One region of the Streptomyces sp. NPDC005761 genome, then DNA from elsewhere that is predicted to be linked to it. Evidence: predicted binding sites of a transcription regulator. Region 1 holds the regulator's gene; each other region holds the start of a gene.
What was found. Region 1 encodes HrcA, which represses chaperone genes, less so after heat shock. Its sites were predicted from a motif close to TTNGCACTCNGNNNNNCNGAGTGCNAA; they were not measured.
Positions count from the first base shown of each region.

Region 2: groL (chaperonin GroEL) is a predicted target of HrcA. The motif match lies at 1,769-1,795, and genes of this name have one in related genera.
Region 3: groES (co-chaperone GroES) is a predicted target of HrcA. The motif match lies at 3,821-3,847, and genes of this name have one in related genera.

Region 1 covers NZ_JBEXXX010000005.1:25,041-30,183, reverse strand. Annotated here, with positions in the region: gene ABZ434_RS06685 (nitronate monooxygenase) at 1-795, opposite strand, end outside; gene dnaJ (molecular chaperone DnaJ) at 966-2,102, opposite strand; gene hrcA (heat-inducible transcriptional repressor HrcA) at 2,103-3,119, opposite strand; gene ABZ434_RS06670 (MBL fold metallo-hydrolase) at 3,305-4,036, shown strand; gene ABZ434_RS06665 (DUF3097 domain-containing protein) at 4,062-4,892, shown strand; gene hemW (radical SAM family heme chaperone HemW) at 5,053-5,143, opposite strand, start outside.
Region 2 covers NZ_JBEXXX010000028.1:94,024-99,166, reverse strand. Annotated here, with positions in the region: gene groL (chaperonin GroEL) at 1-1,606, opposite strand, end outside; gene ABZ434_RS24145 (cold-shock protein) at 1,969-2,175, opposite strand; gene ABZ434_RS24140 (MoaD/ThiS family protein) at 2,621-2,899, opposite strand; gene thrC (threonine synthase) at 2,939-4,243, opposite strand; SAM riboswitch class I at 4,261-4,387, opposite strand; gene ABZ434_RS24130 (glucosyl-3-phosphoglycerate synthase) at 4,541-5,143, shown strand, end outside.
Region 3 covers NZ_JBEXXX010000003.1:252,560-257,702, reverse strand. Annotated here, with positions in the region: gene ABZ434_RS05165 (carbohydrate ABC transporter permease) at 1-479, shown strand, start outside; gene ABZ434_RS05160 (hydroxyacid dehydrogenase) at 516-1,544, shown strand; gene groL (chaperonin GroEL) at 1,637-3,259, opposite strand; gene groES (co-chaperone GroES) at 3,363-3,671, opposite strand; gene ABZ434_RS05145 (hypothetical protein) at 4,035-4,358, opposite strand; gene ABZ434_RS05140 (polysaccharide deacetylase family protein) at 4,355-5,143, opposite strand, start outside.

The sequences.
Region 1 (5,143 bases):
AGTGGTGCGGACGAACAGCGGGTTGGTCAGTGCCTGTTTGTGCAGCAGATGGGCGCCCGACTCGGGACAGACCAGAAAGGCGGTGCCCAGCTGCGCGGCATCGGCTCCCGCCGCCAGCACCGCGGCGATCTGGGAGCCGCGCATCAGCCCGCCCGCGGCGATGACCGGTATCTGCACGGTCTCGCGGACCTGGGCCACCAGGCAGAGCAGCCCGGTGCCGCTGCCGTCGGCCTGCGGGTCGTCGCGGAACGTGGACTGGTGGCCGCCCGCCTCGACGCCCTGGGCGCAGACGGCATCGGCGCCCGCCCACTGGGCGGCCTGGGCCTCCTCGGGCGAGGTGACCGTGACGACGGTGTACGTGCCTGCCGCGGCGAACGCGTCGAGGGTGTCGCGCGACGGGCAGCCGAAGGTGAAGGAGACCACCGGGACGGGGTCCTCCAGCAGGATGGCGAGCTTGGCCTCGTAGCCGTCGTCGCCGCAGGCGTCGGTGTCACCGAGCGGTGTCTCGTACCAGGAGGTCTCGCCGGCGAGCTGGTGCCGGTACACCTCGACGGCGGCCGGGTCGGCGAGGTTCGGCTGCGGCATGAACAGGTTGACGCCGAAGGGCTGGCCGGTGAGTCCGCGCACCTGCTTGATCTCGTTGTACATGCCGTCGGCCGTCTTGTACCCGGCGGCCAGGAAGCCGAGTCCGCCTGCCTCGGCGACGGCCGCGACGAGCTGCGGACAGGAGGGTCCGCCCGCCATCGGGGCCTGCACGATCGGATACCGGCAGAGATCGGTCAACGCGGATGACATGACCGCATCGTGTCATGTCGCCCCTGTCCTGCGATGCGCACCCCGCTGCCACGGTTTGTCCGCAATGCGGTACGGGCCCGGAAACCGGGCCCGTACGACATCGTTGCGTGGAGCTGGTGCCTCGTCAGCCGAGGTCTACCCGTGCCGGGCGAACCTTGACCGACGCGGCGCTAGCGGCCGTTGAACGCGTCCTTCAGCCGCGAGAACAGGCCCTGCTGCCCGGGCTGGAACTGGCCGGTGGGCCGCTCCTCGCCGCGCAGCTTCGCCAGCTCGCGCAGGAGGCGCTCCTGCTCCGGGTCCATCTTCGTCGGCGTGAGCACCTCGACGTGCACGATCAGGTCGCCGCGCCCACCGCCCCGCAGGTGCGTGATGCCGCGGCCGTGCAGCGGCACGGACTGGCCGGACTGGGTGCCCGGCCGGATGTCGACCTCCTCGAGACCGTCGAGCGTCTCCAGCGGCACCTTCGTGCCGAGGGCCGCCGCCGTCATGGGGATGGTGACCGTGCAGTGCAGATCGTCGCCGCGCCGCTGGAACACGGCGTGCGGCAGCTCGTGGATCTCGACGTAGAGATCACCGGCCGGGCCGCCGCCGGGGCCGACCTCGCCCTCGCCCGCGAGCTGGATGCGGGTGCCGTTGTCGACACCGGCGGGGATCTTCACGGTGAGCGTGCGCCGCGAGCGGATGCGGCCGTCGCCGGCGCACTCGGGGCAGGGGGTCGGCACGACCGTACCGAAGCCCTGGCACTGGGGGCAGGGCCGCGAGGTCATGACCTGGCCGAGGAACGACCGGGTGACCTGGGAGACCTCGCCGCGGCCGCGGCACATGTCACAGGTCTGGGCGGAGGTGCCGGGTGCGGCGCCCTCGCCACTGCAGGTCGTACAGACGACGGCCGTGTCGACCTGGATGTCCTTCGTCGTACCGAAGGCCGACTCGGAGAGGTCGATCTCCAGCCGGATCATGGCGTCCTGGCCGCGGCGCGTGCGCGAACGGGGTCCGCGCTGCGACGACGTACCGAAGAACGCGTCCATGATGTCGGAGAAGTTGCCGAAGCCGCCCTGTCCGAATCCGCCCGCGCCACCGCCTCCGGAGGCGGACAGCGGGTCGCCGCCGAGGTCGTAGACCTGCTTCTTCTGAGCGTCCGACAACACCTCGTAAGCGGCGTTGATCTCCTTGAACCGCTCCTGGGTCTTCGGATCGGGGTTCACATCCGGGTGCAGCTCGCGGGCGAGCCTCCGGAAGGCCTTCTTGATCTCGTCCTGCGAAGCGTCGCGGCGCACGCCGAGTACGGCGTAGTAGTCCGTGGCCACTTACGACTCCGCCAGGATCTGTCCGACGTAACGTGCCACTGCGCGTACCGCTCCCATCGTTCCGGGGTAGTCCATGCGGGTCGGTCCGACCACGCCGAGTTTGGCGACTGCCTCGTCGCCCGAACCGTAGCCGACCGCGACGACGGACGTGGAGTTGAGCCCCTCGTGGGCGTTCTCGTGCCCGATACGTACGGTCATGCCCGAGTCCTTGGCCTCGCCGAGCAGCTTCAACAGCACGACCTGCTCCTCCAATGCCTCCAGCACCGGCCGGATCATCACAGGAAAGTCGTGCCCGAAGCGGGTGAGGTTGGAGGTGCCGCCGATCATCAGCCGCTCCTCCGTCTCCTCGACGAGGCATTCGAGGAGGATCGAGAGCACGGTGGACACGGTTCCCCGGTCCTCGCTCTCGAAGGATTCCGGCAGGTCCTGCACCAGCTGCGGGACGTCCGCGAAGCGGCGTCCCACGACCCGGCTGTTGAGCCGGGCCCGCAGATCGGCGAGAGAGGTCTCGCCGAACGGCGCGGGGCAGTCGACCAGCCGCTGTTCGACCCGGCCGGTGTCCGTGATCAGCACGAGCATCAGCCGGGCGGGGGCCAGGGACAGCAGTTCCACGTGCCGCACCGTCGAGCGGGTCAGCGAGGGGTACTGCACGACGGCGACCTGCCGGGTCAGCTGCGCGAGCAGCCGTACGGTACGTCCCACGACATCGTCGAGGTCGACCGCGCCGTCGAGGAAATTCTGGATGGCACGGCGCTCCGGCGACGACAGGGGCTTGACGCCCGCGAGCTTGTCGACGAAGAGCCGGTAACCCTTGTCCGTCGGGATGCGTCCCGCGCTGGTGTGCGGCTGGGCGATGAAGCCCTCGTCCTCCAGCACCGCCATGTCGTTGCGGACGGTGGCCGGGGAGACCCCCAGCTTGTGCCGCTCCGTGAGCGCCTTGGAGCCGACGGGCTCCTCGGTGCCGACATAGTCCTGGACGATGGCGCGCAGCACTTCGAGTCTGCGTTCGCTGAGCATCGCGCACACCTCCAGCTGTGTACCTCGGTGGTTCTCGGGCCGTTCCCGGGTCTGCTCCTGGCACTCTGTACGTACGAGTGCCAGCAATCCCCCGGCCAGTGTACGGCGACGAGGTGGGCCCCTAGCAAGGGCGACCGGCCACGCTACCGCGAGACTGCGCAGGTCGTTGCCGATAGCGTCGCTGTATGGACGCCTCTTGGGAAGAGTTCGGCTGGGAGCGACTCGGACACGGAGTGGGCCGACGACGCCTTCCGGTGTGGGATGCGACGGTCGCCCTGGTGGCCGGGACGGACGGAGTGCTGCTCTGTGACACCGGGTCGTCACTCCGCGAAGCGGTGGAGGTACGCGGTCAGGCGCAGGCTCTACTGGGCCGGAGGGTGACGCATATCGCACTCAGCCACCCCCATTTCGACCATGTGCTGGGCACGGCGGCCTTCGCCGGGGCTCGGGTGTACGGCGCGGGCGGCGTGGCGGATCTGCTGCGGGGCGGGGCGGACGAGCTGCACACCGACGCGGTGCGGCACGGTCTGCCCGAGCACGACGCGGCCGAGTCCGCCGATGTGCTGGTGGCGCCGCATCACGAGGTGCGTGCCGAATGGGCTCTGGACCTGGGCGGCGGGCGTGAGGTGCTGCTCGTGAACGCGGGCCCTGGGCACAGTGGCCACGATCTGGCGGTGCTGGTGCCCGGCCTGGCCGGCTCGCCCGCGATCGTGTTCTGCGGCGACCTGGTCGAGGAGTCCGGTGAGCCGCAGGCGGGACGGGACGCGTTCCCCTCGCGCTGGCCGGCGGCGCTGGACCGGCTGCTGACCCTGGGCGGCGAGGACGCGCTGTACGTGCCGGGTCACGGGGCGGTGGTGGACGCCGCTTTCGTACGGGCCCAGCGCGACGACCTCGCTGTCCGGTTCGGCGTGTCGTAGCCCGCTCCCCGCATATCGTCGTCCGATGCGCAGCTACCAGCCGGACCTGACCCCGCCGTGGAAGAAGTCCGCCCCCGCTCCCGAGGTGCCCGCCGAGCCCGATCTGGTCGTGGAGGAGGCCGTCACCGGTTTCTGCGGTGCGGTGATCCGGTGCGAGAAGACGGCCGAGGGCCCGACGGTGACCCTGGAGGACCGCTTCGGCAAGCACCGCGTCTTCCCGATGACGCCGCGCGGCTTCCTGCTGGAGGGCCGGGTCGTCACGCTGGTGCGCCCGTCGGCGGGCGGCCCGGTCCGGGCCGCCCGTACGGCCTCCGGCTCGGTGGCGGTCCCCGGGGCGCGGGCCCGGGTGGCCCGGGCGGGGCGCATCTACGTGGAGGGCCGGCACGACGCCGAACTGGTGGAGCGGGTCTGGGGCGACGACCTGCGCATCGAGGGCGTGGTCGTGGAGTACCTGGAGGGCATCGACGACCTGCCCGCGATCGTGCGGGAGTTCTCGCCGGGCCCGGACGCGCGGCTCGGGGTGCTGGTCGACCATCTCGTACCGGGTTCCAAGGAGTCCCGGATCGCGGCGCAGATCTCGGACGGGAACGTCCTGGTGGTCGGCCATCCGTACATCGACGTGTGGGAGGCGGTGAAGCCGTCCTCCGTCGGCATCGCCGGGTGGCCGGTGGTGCCGCGCGGACAGGACTGGAAGACGGGCGTGTGCCGTGCGCTGGGGTGGCCGGAGAACACCGGTGCGGCATGGCAGCGGATCCTGTCCACCGTCCGCTCCTACCGGGATCTGGAGCCGGAGCTGCTGGGCCGGGTGGAGGAGCTGATCGACTTCGTGACGGCACCCCCCAGTTCCAGCCCTTGAGGAACCGGGTCCGGCCGCACTTACAGCCCCGCCGGCGTTTGAGGTGCGGGGTCCGGGGCGGAGCCCCGGTTACGGGAAGGGGCGGGGAGGGGAGGGCAACGGGCCCGCCGCAGGCGCCACCCCCGCCACACGGCACGCACCTCGCGCCACGCCCGCCCCCTCAGTCCACCAGGTCCCGCACCACCGCATCCGCCAGCAGCCGCCCCCGCAGGGTCAGCACCGCCCGCCCCTCCCCATAGGGGCCCGGTTCC
Region 2 (5,143 bases), on a different contig from region 1:
CCGGCATGCCGCCCGGAGCGCCGCCGGCAGCGGCCTTCTCCGGCTTGTCGGCGATGACGGCCTCGGTGGTGAGGAAGAGCGCGGCGATGGACGCGGCGTTCTGCAGGGCGGAGCGCGTGACCTTCGCCGGGTCGAGAATGCCCTCGGCGATCATGTCGACGTACTCGCCGGTCGCGGCGTTGAGGCCGTGACCGATCGGCAGGTTGCGCACCTTCTCGACGACGACGCCACCCTCGAGACCACCGTTGACGGCGATCTGCTTGAGCGGGGCCTCCAGCGCCAGCTTGACGGCGTTGGCGCCGGTCGCCTCGTCACCCGAGAGCTCGAGCTTCTCGAAGACGGCCGAGGCCTGGAGCAGAGCCACGCCACCACCGGCGACGATGCCCTCCTCGACGGCGGCCTTGGCGTTGCGCACCGCGTCCTCGATGCGGTGCTTGCGCTCCTTGAGCTCGACCTCGGTCGCGGCACCGGCCTTGATGACGGCCACGCCGCCGGCCAGCTTCGCGAGGCGCTCCTGGAGCTTCTCGCGGTCGTAGTCCGAGTCGGAGTTCTCGATCTCGGCACGGATCTGGTTGACGCGGCCCTGAACCTGGTCGCTGTCACCGGCGCCGTCGACGATCGTCGTCTCGTCCTTGGTGATGACGACCTTGCGGGCGCGGCCGAGCAGGTCGAGACCGGCGTTCTCCAGCTTGAGGCCGACCTCTTCGGAGATGACGGTGCCACCGGTGAGGATGGCGATGTCGCCGAGCATGGCCTTGCGGCGGTCACCGAAGCCCGGAGCCTTGACGGCAACGGACTTGAAGGTGCCACGGATCTTGTTGACGACCAGGGTCGACAGGGCCTCGCCCTCGACGTCCTCGGCGATGATCAGCAGCGGCTTGCCGGACTGCATGACCTTCTCGAGCAGCGGAAGGAGGTCCTTCACGTTGCTGATCTTCGAGTTCACGATCAGGATGTACGGGTCGTCCAGGGACGACTCCATGCGCTCCATGTCCGTGGCGAAGTACGCCGAGATGTAGCCCTTGTCGAAGCGCATACCCTCGGTGAGCTCGAGCTCCAGACCGAAGGTCTGGGACTCCTCGACGGTGATGACGCCTTCCTTGCCGACCTTGTCCATGGCCTCGGCGATGAGCTCGCCGATCTGGGTGTCGGCGGCGGAGATGGAGGCCGTCGAAGCGATCTGCTCCTTGGTCTCCACGTCCTTGGCCTGCTCCAGGAGGGCGGCGGAGACGGCCTCGACGGCCTTCTCGATGCCCCGCTTGAGAGCCATCGGGTTCGCGCCCGCGGCCACGTTGCGAAGGCCCTCGCGGACGAGTGCCTGAGCGAGAACGGTGGCGGTGGTCGTACCGTCGCCGGCGACGTCGTCCGTCTTCTTGGCGACCTCCTTGACCAGCTCCGCACCGATCTTCTCGTACGGGTCCTCCAGCTCGATCTCCTTGGCGATGGAAACACCATCGTTGGTGATCGTGGGGGCGCCCCACTTCTTCTCAAGGACGACGTTGCGGCCCTTGGGGCCGAGGGTGACCTTGACGGCGTCGGCGAGCTGGTTCATGCCGCGCTCAAGACCGCGCCGGGCCTCCTCGTCGAAGGCGATGATCTTGGCCATATGAAGTGGTCCTCCCGGACAGGGGTGGATTTCTCCGGACCGAGAGGCGCCCGCGACGGACGGCCTGCGTGTCTGCCGGTTCCTTGCCCCGGCAGACCTGCGGGCCTCACCGGCCCGGTCCAAGTTTCTGTCACTCTCACCCAGAGAGTGCTAAGCCAATAATTAGCACTCGACCCCCGAGAGTGCAAGCGTCCACCTCGGAGTGTGGACAGCCGCGGGGGCCGTCCCGCCGAAGCGGGCCCAGGGTGCGCGGCACGTCCCCGCCGCGACGGCCCGGGACGCACGAAGGGCCCGTACCTCTCGGGTACGGGCCCTTCGTGCGTGAGTAGTGTCGTTGACCGACTGCGTCGTGGCCGGCGGGCTCAGCCGACGGCGAGCTTGACCATGTCCGCCTGCGGCCCCTTCTGGCCCTGCGAGATCTCGAATTCAACTCGCTGACCCTCTTCGAGGGTGCGGTACCCGTCCATCTGGATCGCGCTGTAGTGGACGAAAACATCCGCACCACCGTCGACCGCGATGAAGCCGTACCCCTTCTCCGCGTTGAACCACTTGACGGTGCCCTGAGCCATGCCTAACTCCCCTATTACTGGCCCTTGCACAGGACCGCACTTCGCGGGCCCGGGTCAGAACTCACCCTCCGACAGGAGAGGGTGGGTGCGCCGGAACGCGTCGACCGCGGCCGAATGTATCTGCCCAACTGCCCTCTGCAACAGGTCAATCGGACGAGAATTCTGAGCAGAACCGATCGCCCGAATGTGAGGAATTCATGAGGATCCTGGGCAACTCGGGCCAGGCAAAGGCGACTTATGACGCAAGGAGCTCGCACACTTTGGCTGCATCTTGTCGTGGCCCGGCGCATTCTCATATGCGGGGGGCACGGGCAGCGGAGGGGGCTTCCCTCACCCTACCCCGCTCAACCATGCAGAATTGCCCCCTCCGCTTCTCTTGCGGAGGGGGCAATCGTGGTCACGCTGTGAAGTCGGCCCGGCGGCCTCCGGGGCCCGGGCCGCGGGCTCAGCAGCCGCCGGCGACGGCCGGGATGATCGAGATGCCGGCGCCGTCCGGCGTGGCCGCGTCCAGGCCGCCCTCGAAGCGCACGTCGTCGTCGTTGACGTACACGTTCACGAAGCGGCGCAGCTTGCCCTGGTCGTCCAGGACGCGGGCGGCGATGCCCGGGTGGTCCTTCTCCAGGGACTCGATGACCTGGGAGAGGGTCGCGCCCTCGGCCGGGACCTCGGCCTGGCCGCCCGTGTAGGTGCGGAGGATGGTGGGGATACGGACCTTGACGCTCATGGTGTGCCCTTCCTGAAGTCTCGGGTGGTCAAAAGCTTCTCAGCCGGTGGCGAGGCCCGAGGCGAGGCCGGCGGCACGGAAGGCGTCCAGGCTCGGACGGATCGTGGCGCTCGCCTGCGAGGTGGCGGCCACGGCGTCCAGCGTCTTGAGGCCGTCACCCGTGTTCAGGACGACGGTGGTGAGCGTCGGGTCGAGCACACCGGCGTCGATCAGCTTCTTCGTCACGCCGACCGTCACCCCGCCCGCGGTCTCCGCGAAGATGCCCTCGGTGCGGGCCAGCAGCTTGATCGCGTCGACGACCTGCTCGTCGTCGACGTCCTCGACGGCTCCACCGGTGCGGCGCGCGATGTCCAGGACGTACGGGCCGTCGGCCGGATTGCCGATCGCCAGGGACTTGGCGATCGTGTTCGGCTTCTGCGGCCGCACGACGTCGTGCCCGGCCTTGAAGGCGGCGGAGACCGGGGAGCAGCCCTCGGCCTGGGCGCCGAAGATCTTGTAGGGCTTGTCCTCGACCAGGCCGAGCTTGATCAGCTCCTGGAGGCCCTTGTCGATCTTCGTGAGCTGTGAGCCGGACGCGATCGGAATGACGATCTGGTCGGGCAGCCGCCAGCCGAGCTGCTCGCAGATCTCGTAGGCGAGGGTCTTGGAGCCTTCGCCGTAGTACGGACGCAGGTTGACGTTGACGAATCCCCAGCCCTCGCCGAGCGGGTCGCCGATGAGCTCGGAGCAGAAGCGGTTGACGTCGTCGTAGTTGCCCTCGATGCCGACCAGCTCGCCGCCGTACACCGCGGCCATGACGACCTTGCCCTGCTCCAGGTCGTGCGGGATGAACACGCACGAACGCAGGCCGGCCCGGGCGGCGGCGGCACCCACGGCACCGGCGAGGTTGCCGGTGGAGGAGCAGGAGAGGGTGGTGAAGCCGAAGGCGCGGGCGGCCTCGACGGCGATCGCGACGACGCGGTCCTTGAAGGAGTGCGTCGGGTTGCCGGAGTCGTCCTTGACGTACAGACCGCCGGTGACGCCCAGCTCGCGGGCGAGGTTGTCGGCCTTGACCAGCTTGGTGAAGCCGGGGTTGATGTTGGGCTTGTCCGCGACATCGGAGGGGACCGGCAGCAGCGGCGCGTAGCGCCAGATGTTGTCGGGTCCGGCCTCGATGCGCTTCTTCAGCTCTTCGGGGGAGCCGCTCGGCAGGTCGTACGCCACTTCGAGCGGCCCGAAACAGGACGCGCAGGCGAAAATGGGGCCGAGTGCGAATCGCTCTCCGCATTCGCGGCAGGAAAGCGCCGCGGCGGGACCGAGATCCACGGAAGCTTCGGTGTGTGCTGCAACAGTCTCAACAGCCATGATGGCGAGGCCCTTTCTCCTCATCTTCCTCGCGACGCATTTCGTCACGAGACGGAATTGGCACCTTCCCCACCTGACCTCGCGGTCGGCGGGAGGGTTGCCGGGACTTCAACGGGCCGTTCCCTCTGTCCCTCTGGATGAGCGCTGTGGCACTGGACCATGGATCCAGGCGTTTATCGGCGGACGGACCCCGGCATGCGACGGCCATCTGCGTTGTTCAAGACTGTAACCGAAGCACCGGACTGTTGAGATAGTCGTCCGAACCGCGAGATGGATCACATACAGGGAGTATCGACCGTGCTGGAAGAGGTCGAACGCTGGCTGACCAGGCGTTCCTGGTCAGCCGCCGACCGTCCGCTGGACCGTCTGCTGGCGGCCAGGAACGACGCGCACGGCACGAGCGTGAGTGTGGTGCTGCCCGCGCTGAACGAGGCGGAGACGGTCGGGGACATCGTCACGACGATCCGGCGCGAGCTCATGGAGAAGGTCCGGCTGGTCGACGAGCTCGTGGTGATCGATTCCGGTTCGACGGACGCCACGACCGAGGTCGCCCGCCGGGCGGGCGCCCGGGTGGTCCACCGGGACACGATCCTGCCCCGCATCCCGGCCGTCCCCGGCAAGGGCGAGGTGCTCTGGCGGTCACTGCTGGTGACCGGCGGTGACATCGTCTGCTTCATCGACGCGGACCTGAAGGACTTCTCGGCGGACTTCGTCTCCGGCATCGTCGGCCCGCTGCTGACCGATCCCTCGGTGCAGTTCGTCAAGGCGATGTACGACCGCCCGTTCGGCGACACCACGGGCCAGGGCGGCCGGGTCACCGAAATGGTGGCACGCCCGCTGCTCAATCTGCACTGGCCGCAGCTGGCCGGTTTCGTCCAGCCGCTCGGCGGCGAGTACGCC
Region 3 (5,143 bases), on a different contig from region 1:
CCGCGCTCGCCCTGCCGATGTACCTGCTGGCCTCGAAGGTCGGCCTGGTCAACACCTACTGGTCGGTGCTGATCCCCGTCCTGGTCAATCCGTTCGGCGTGTACCTCGCCCGGGTCTTCTGCTCGGGCTACATACCGAACGAGGCGCTGGAGGCTGCCCGTATCGACGGGGCCGGCGAACTGCGCACCTTCTGGTCCGTCGGTCTGCCCATGGTCATGCCGGGATTCGTGACCGTCTTCCTCTTCCAGTTCACCGCGATCTGGAACAACTTCTTCCTCCCCCTCGTGATGCTCTCGGACCGCGAACTCTTCCCCCTGAGCCTCGGTCTGTACTCGTGGAACACCAACACCCACGGCGAGCCGAGCTTCTACCCCCTCGTCGTCACCGGCTCCCTCCTCGCCGTCATCCCGCTCATCGTCGCCTTCGTCTCCCTGCAGCGGCACTGGAAGGCGGGCCTGACCGCCGGAAGCGTCAAGTGACCGCCCCCGAGAGCCCCGAGGAGTTCGAGTTCCCCCATGCCGCACCCCACTGACAACCGGCCCCGGGCCCTGCTCGCGATGGGCCCCGGCATCGCCGGACGCCTCCTCGCCGAGCGCCACCACACCCGGCTGAGCACCCTCACCCGTACGGACACCCGGCTCGTCGCCCATGACCTGGCCGACCCCTCGCCCGAGGTGGCGGCCGCGCTCGCCGAGGCCGAGGTGCTGTTCACCTGCTGGGGTGCGACCCCGCTGACCGCACCGGTACTCGCCGCCGCTCCCCGGCTGCGCGCGGTGGTGCACGCGGCCGGGTCCGTGAAGCACCACATCACCGACGCCTGCTGGGAGCGGGGCATCGCCGTCACCTCCGCGGCCGGCGCCAACGCGCTGCCGGTGGCCGAGTTCACCCTCGCCGCGATCCTCTTCGCGGGCAAGCAGGTCCTGCGTTCCGCACAGCACTACCGCGCCCTGCGCACCGGCCACGACTGGCTCGACGAGCTGGGCGGCACCGGCAACTACGGCCGCACGGTGGGCATCGTCGGCGCCTCCCGCATCGGCCGGCGGGTGATCGAGCTGCTGCGCCCCTTCGATCTGGACGTCCTGCTGTACGACCCGTACGTCGGCGTGGACGACGCGGCCCGGCTGGGCGTCCGGCTCACCACGCTCGACGACCTGTGCGCGAACAGTTCCGTCGTGTCGGTGCACGCCCCGCAACTGCCTCGGACGCACCATCTCGTCGGCGCCGCCCAGCTGGCCGCGATGCCGACGGGTGCGACGCTGATCAACACGGCCCGGGGCTCGCTGGTCGACGAGGCCGCGCTGCTGGCGGAGCTGACGAGTGGGCGGCTGCACGCGGTCCTGGACGTGACGGACCCCGACCTGCCCCGGGCGGCCTCGCCGCTCTACGACCTGCCGAACGTGCTGCTGACACCGCACATCGCCGGATCGCTCGGCAACGAGCTGCACCGGATGGCGGACCAGGCCCTGGACGAACTGGAGCGGTTCGCGGCCGGCCGGCCGTTCGCGGACCCGGTGTACGGCGAAGGACTGTCACGCTCGGCATGACCCTCCCCGGAGGTGCGCGAACACGCAAGAGGCCCGGTACCCCGCGAGGGGTACCGGGCCTCACCGCTTGCGCGGAGAGCTACGGCTGCACGCTAGTGCGAGTGGCCGTGACCGTGACCGGCCTCGGCCTCTTCCTCGGCCGGCTTCTCGACGACCAGGGTCTCGGTCGTGAGCAGCAGCGACGCGATGGACGCGGCGTTCTCCAGGGCGGAGCGGGTGACCTTGACCGGGTCGATGACGCCGGCCTTCACCAGGTCGCCGTACTCGCCGGTCGCGGCGTTGAAGCCCTGACCCTTGTCGAGCTCGGAGACCTTCGAGGTGATGACGTAGCCCTCGAGGCCCGCGTTCTCCGCGATCCAGCGGAGCGGCTCGACGGCGGCGCGGCGCACGACCGCGACACCGGTGGCCTCGTCGCCGGTCTTGTCGAGGTTGCCCTCGAGGACCTTGACGGCGTGGACCAGAGCGGAGCCACCACCGGAGACGATGCCCTCCTCGACCGCGGCGCGGGTCGCGGAGATGGCGTCCTCCAGACGGTGCTTCTTCTCCTTGAGCTCCACCTCGGTGGCCGCACCGACGCGGATCACGCAGACACCGCCGGCCAGCTTCGCCAGGCGCTCCTGGAGCTTCTCGCGGTCCCAGTCGGAGTCCGTGGACTCGATCTCGGCCTTGATCTGGTTGACGCGGCCCGCGACCTCGTCGGACTTGCCGCCACCGTCGACGATGGTGGTGTCGTCCTTGGAGACGGTCACGCGGCGGGCGGTGCCCAGCACGTCAAGACCAGCCTGGTCGAGCTTGAGGCCGACCTCTTCGGCGATGACGGTCGCACCGGTGAGGGTGGCGATGTCGCCGAGCATGGCCTTGCGGCGGTCACCGAAGCCCGGGGCCTTCACCGCGACGGCGTTGAAGGTGCCACGGATCTTGTTGACGACCAGGGTCGACAGGGCCTCGCCCTCGACGTCCTCGGCGATGATCAGCAGCGGCTTGGAGGCACCGGCCTGGATGACCTTCTCCAGGAGCGGCAGCAGCTCCTGGATCGAGCCGATCTTGCCCTGGTGGATCAGGATGTACGGGTCGTCGAGGACGGCCTCCATACGCTCCTGGTCGGTCACCATGTACGGGGACAGGTAGCCCTTGTCGAAGGCCATGCCCTCGGTGAAGTCCAGGTCCAGACCGAAGGTGTTGGACTCCTCGACGGTGATGACACCGTCCTTGCCGACCTTGTCCATCGCGTCCGCGATGAGCTCGCCGACCTGGGTGTCCTGCGCGGAGAGCGCGGCCACGGCGGCGATGTCCGACTTGTCCTCGATCGGGCGGGCGGTCGCGAGGAGCTCCTCGGACACGGCCTTGACCGCGGCGTCGATGCCCTTCTTCAGAGCGGCCGGGGACGCGCCCGCGGCCACGTTGCGCAGGCCCTCGCGGACGAGCGCCTGGGCCAGGACGGTCGCGGTGGTCGTACCGTCACCAGCTACGTCGTTGGTCTTGGTCGCCACCTCCTTCACCAGCTGGGCACCGAGGTTCTCGTACGGGTCGTCCAGCTCGACCTCGCGCGCGATGGTGACACCGTCGTTGGTGATGGTGGGCGCACCGAACTTCTTGTCGATGACGACGTTGCGGCCCTTGGGGCCGATCGTCACCTTCACCGTGTCGGCAAGCTTGTTGACGCCGCGCTCGAGGGCGCGACGGGCGTCCTCGTCGAACTTCAGGATCTTCGCCATGGAGCTGAACTGTCCTCTCAAAAACAAGAACTGCGCCCCTGCCGCCCGGCTAGTTATTTCGCAGGGGGCCAGGGGCGCAGAACAGAAGCAAACGTTGAGTGAATTACTTCTCGATGATCGCGAGCACGTCGCGAGCCGAGAGGACGAGGTACTCCTCGCCGTTGTACTTCACCTCGGTGCCGCCGTACTTGCTGTACAGCACGACATCGCCGGTCTTGACGTCGAGCGGAAGGCGCTCGCCGTTCTCGAAGCGGCCCGGGCCCACGGCCAGGACGACGCCCTCCTGGGGCTTCTCCTTGGCAGTGTCCGGAATGACCAGGCCGGAGGCCGTGGTCTGCTCGGCGTCGAGCGGCTGGACCACAATGCGGTCCTCGAGCGGCTTGATCGCAACCTTGGTGCTGGTCGACACGATCCGGTCTCCCCCTTCGGAGATCTCACGGGGTTATCAGTCTGTGGGTGGCGACCAGGTGGGCCCGTCGTCGCGGGTGCCGGACCTGCCGGTCGCACAGTACTGCTGGCACTCTCCAGTGGGGAGTGCCAGCACTGAGACTATGACCGCGATTAGCACTCGGTCAAGCGGAGTGCCAATTCACGCCCCACGTGGCGTCCGGGGGCCCGCCTCTCGCACAGCTGTGCCCGTACGACGCTCCGCTCACCGCAGGAACAACGCGGGGACCGTCCGCACCGTTCCGTCGAACGGTGGAGTCCTGCGCATGCGGCCTGCCGGGCCGTCCGGGCCGGGCACCTCGGGGCCGCTCATGGCGTGGCACAGCGACTACCGCCTCGCGCACCCCGCGTCCGCGGCCGCTGCGTCGTACGCCCCCGCCCGCTCCGGCCACCAGTGGACCGCCGGGCGCACCCCGGAGCCCTCGGCCGCGGCGGGGCGGCCGCAGGAGACGACGACCATCGCCCCCGGCGCCCCGTGATCACCGCGCACCGCCGTGGGCCGCACCTGACCGCCGGGCGACGGGTTCACATGCTGCGCCGCCTTGCGGCCCAGCCGTTCGATCGGGTCCACCGACTGGGCGCAGCCGGCGGTGGCGGTCACGAGCGCACCGGCGGTCAGCAGTCCGGCCAGCAGCCGGTGCGCCCTTCTCATACGTAGTCCTCCAGGCGGGCCACGGCGTAACCCTTGTCCGTGATGACCTTCATGACGTTCCGGATCATGTCGGGCATGCTGCCCTTCCAGTCCGCCTTGCCCCGGAAGTGCGTGAGGATGATGTCGCCGGGATGGAGGTCCTGGTCCTCCTCGCGCCACTCCATGTGGTCGGGGAAGGCCTCCGCCGCCCACAGGGGCACGGCCGTGATGCCACAGGACTTGGCGATCCTCAGGGTGTCGCCGTTGTAGTTGCCGTACGGCGGCCGGAAGAGCCGGGGGCGCTCGCCGTACTGCTGCTCGAGGATGTCCTGCTGGTCGCAGATCTCCCGCTCCTGCTCGCCGCGGGAGAGTCCGGGCATGTAGCGGTGGTTCAGCGTGTGGTTGCCGAGGACGACACCGCGGACCTGGGCCTCCTTGAAGTACGCGTAGTTGTCGCGCACCAGGTAGTCGCTGAGGAAGGCGCTGTACGGGATGTTCAGCTCCGACATCATCTTCAGCAGCTCGGGGTCCTTGTCCTCCCCGTCGTCCATCGTCAGGAAGACGATCTTCTCCTTGGTGGGGACGGTGGTGAAGACCGGCGGCAGCGAGGCGTCACCGCCCTCGACCTCGAACCCCTCGCGGGTGGTGATGTGCGGCTTCACGGCGGGCGGCGCCGGCGGCGCCAGCGGGGTGCTCGCCAGGCCCCACTTCTTGGCGGCCACCGCGCGTGCGGCCTGGGCGCGGCGCGCCTTCTCGGCCTGCGCCGCGACGGAACCCGCAGCGCCCGCCGGCGGGCCGCCCGGCTG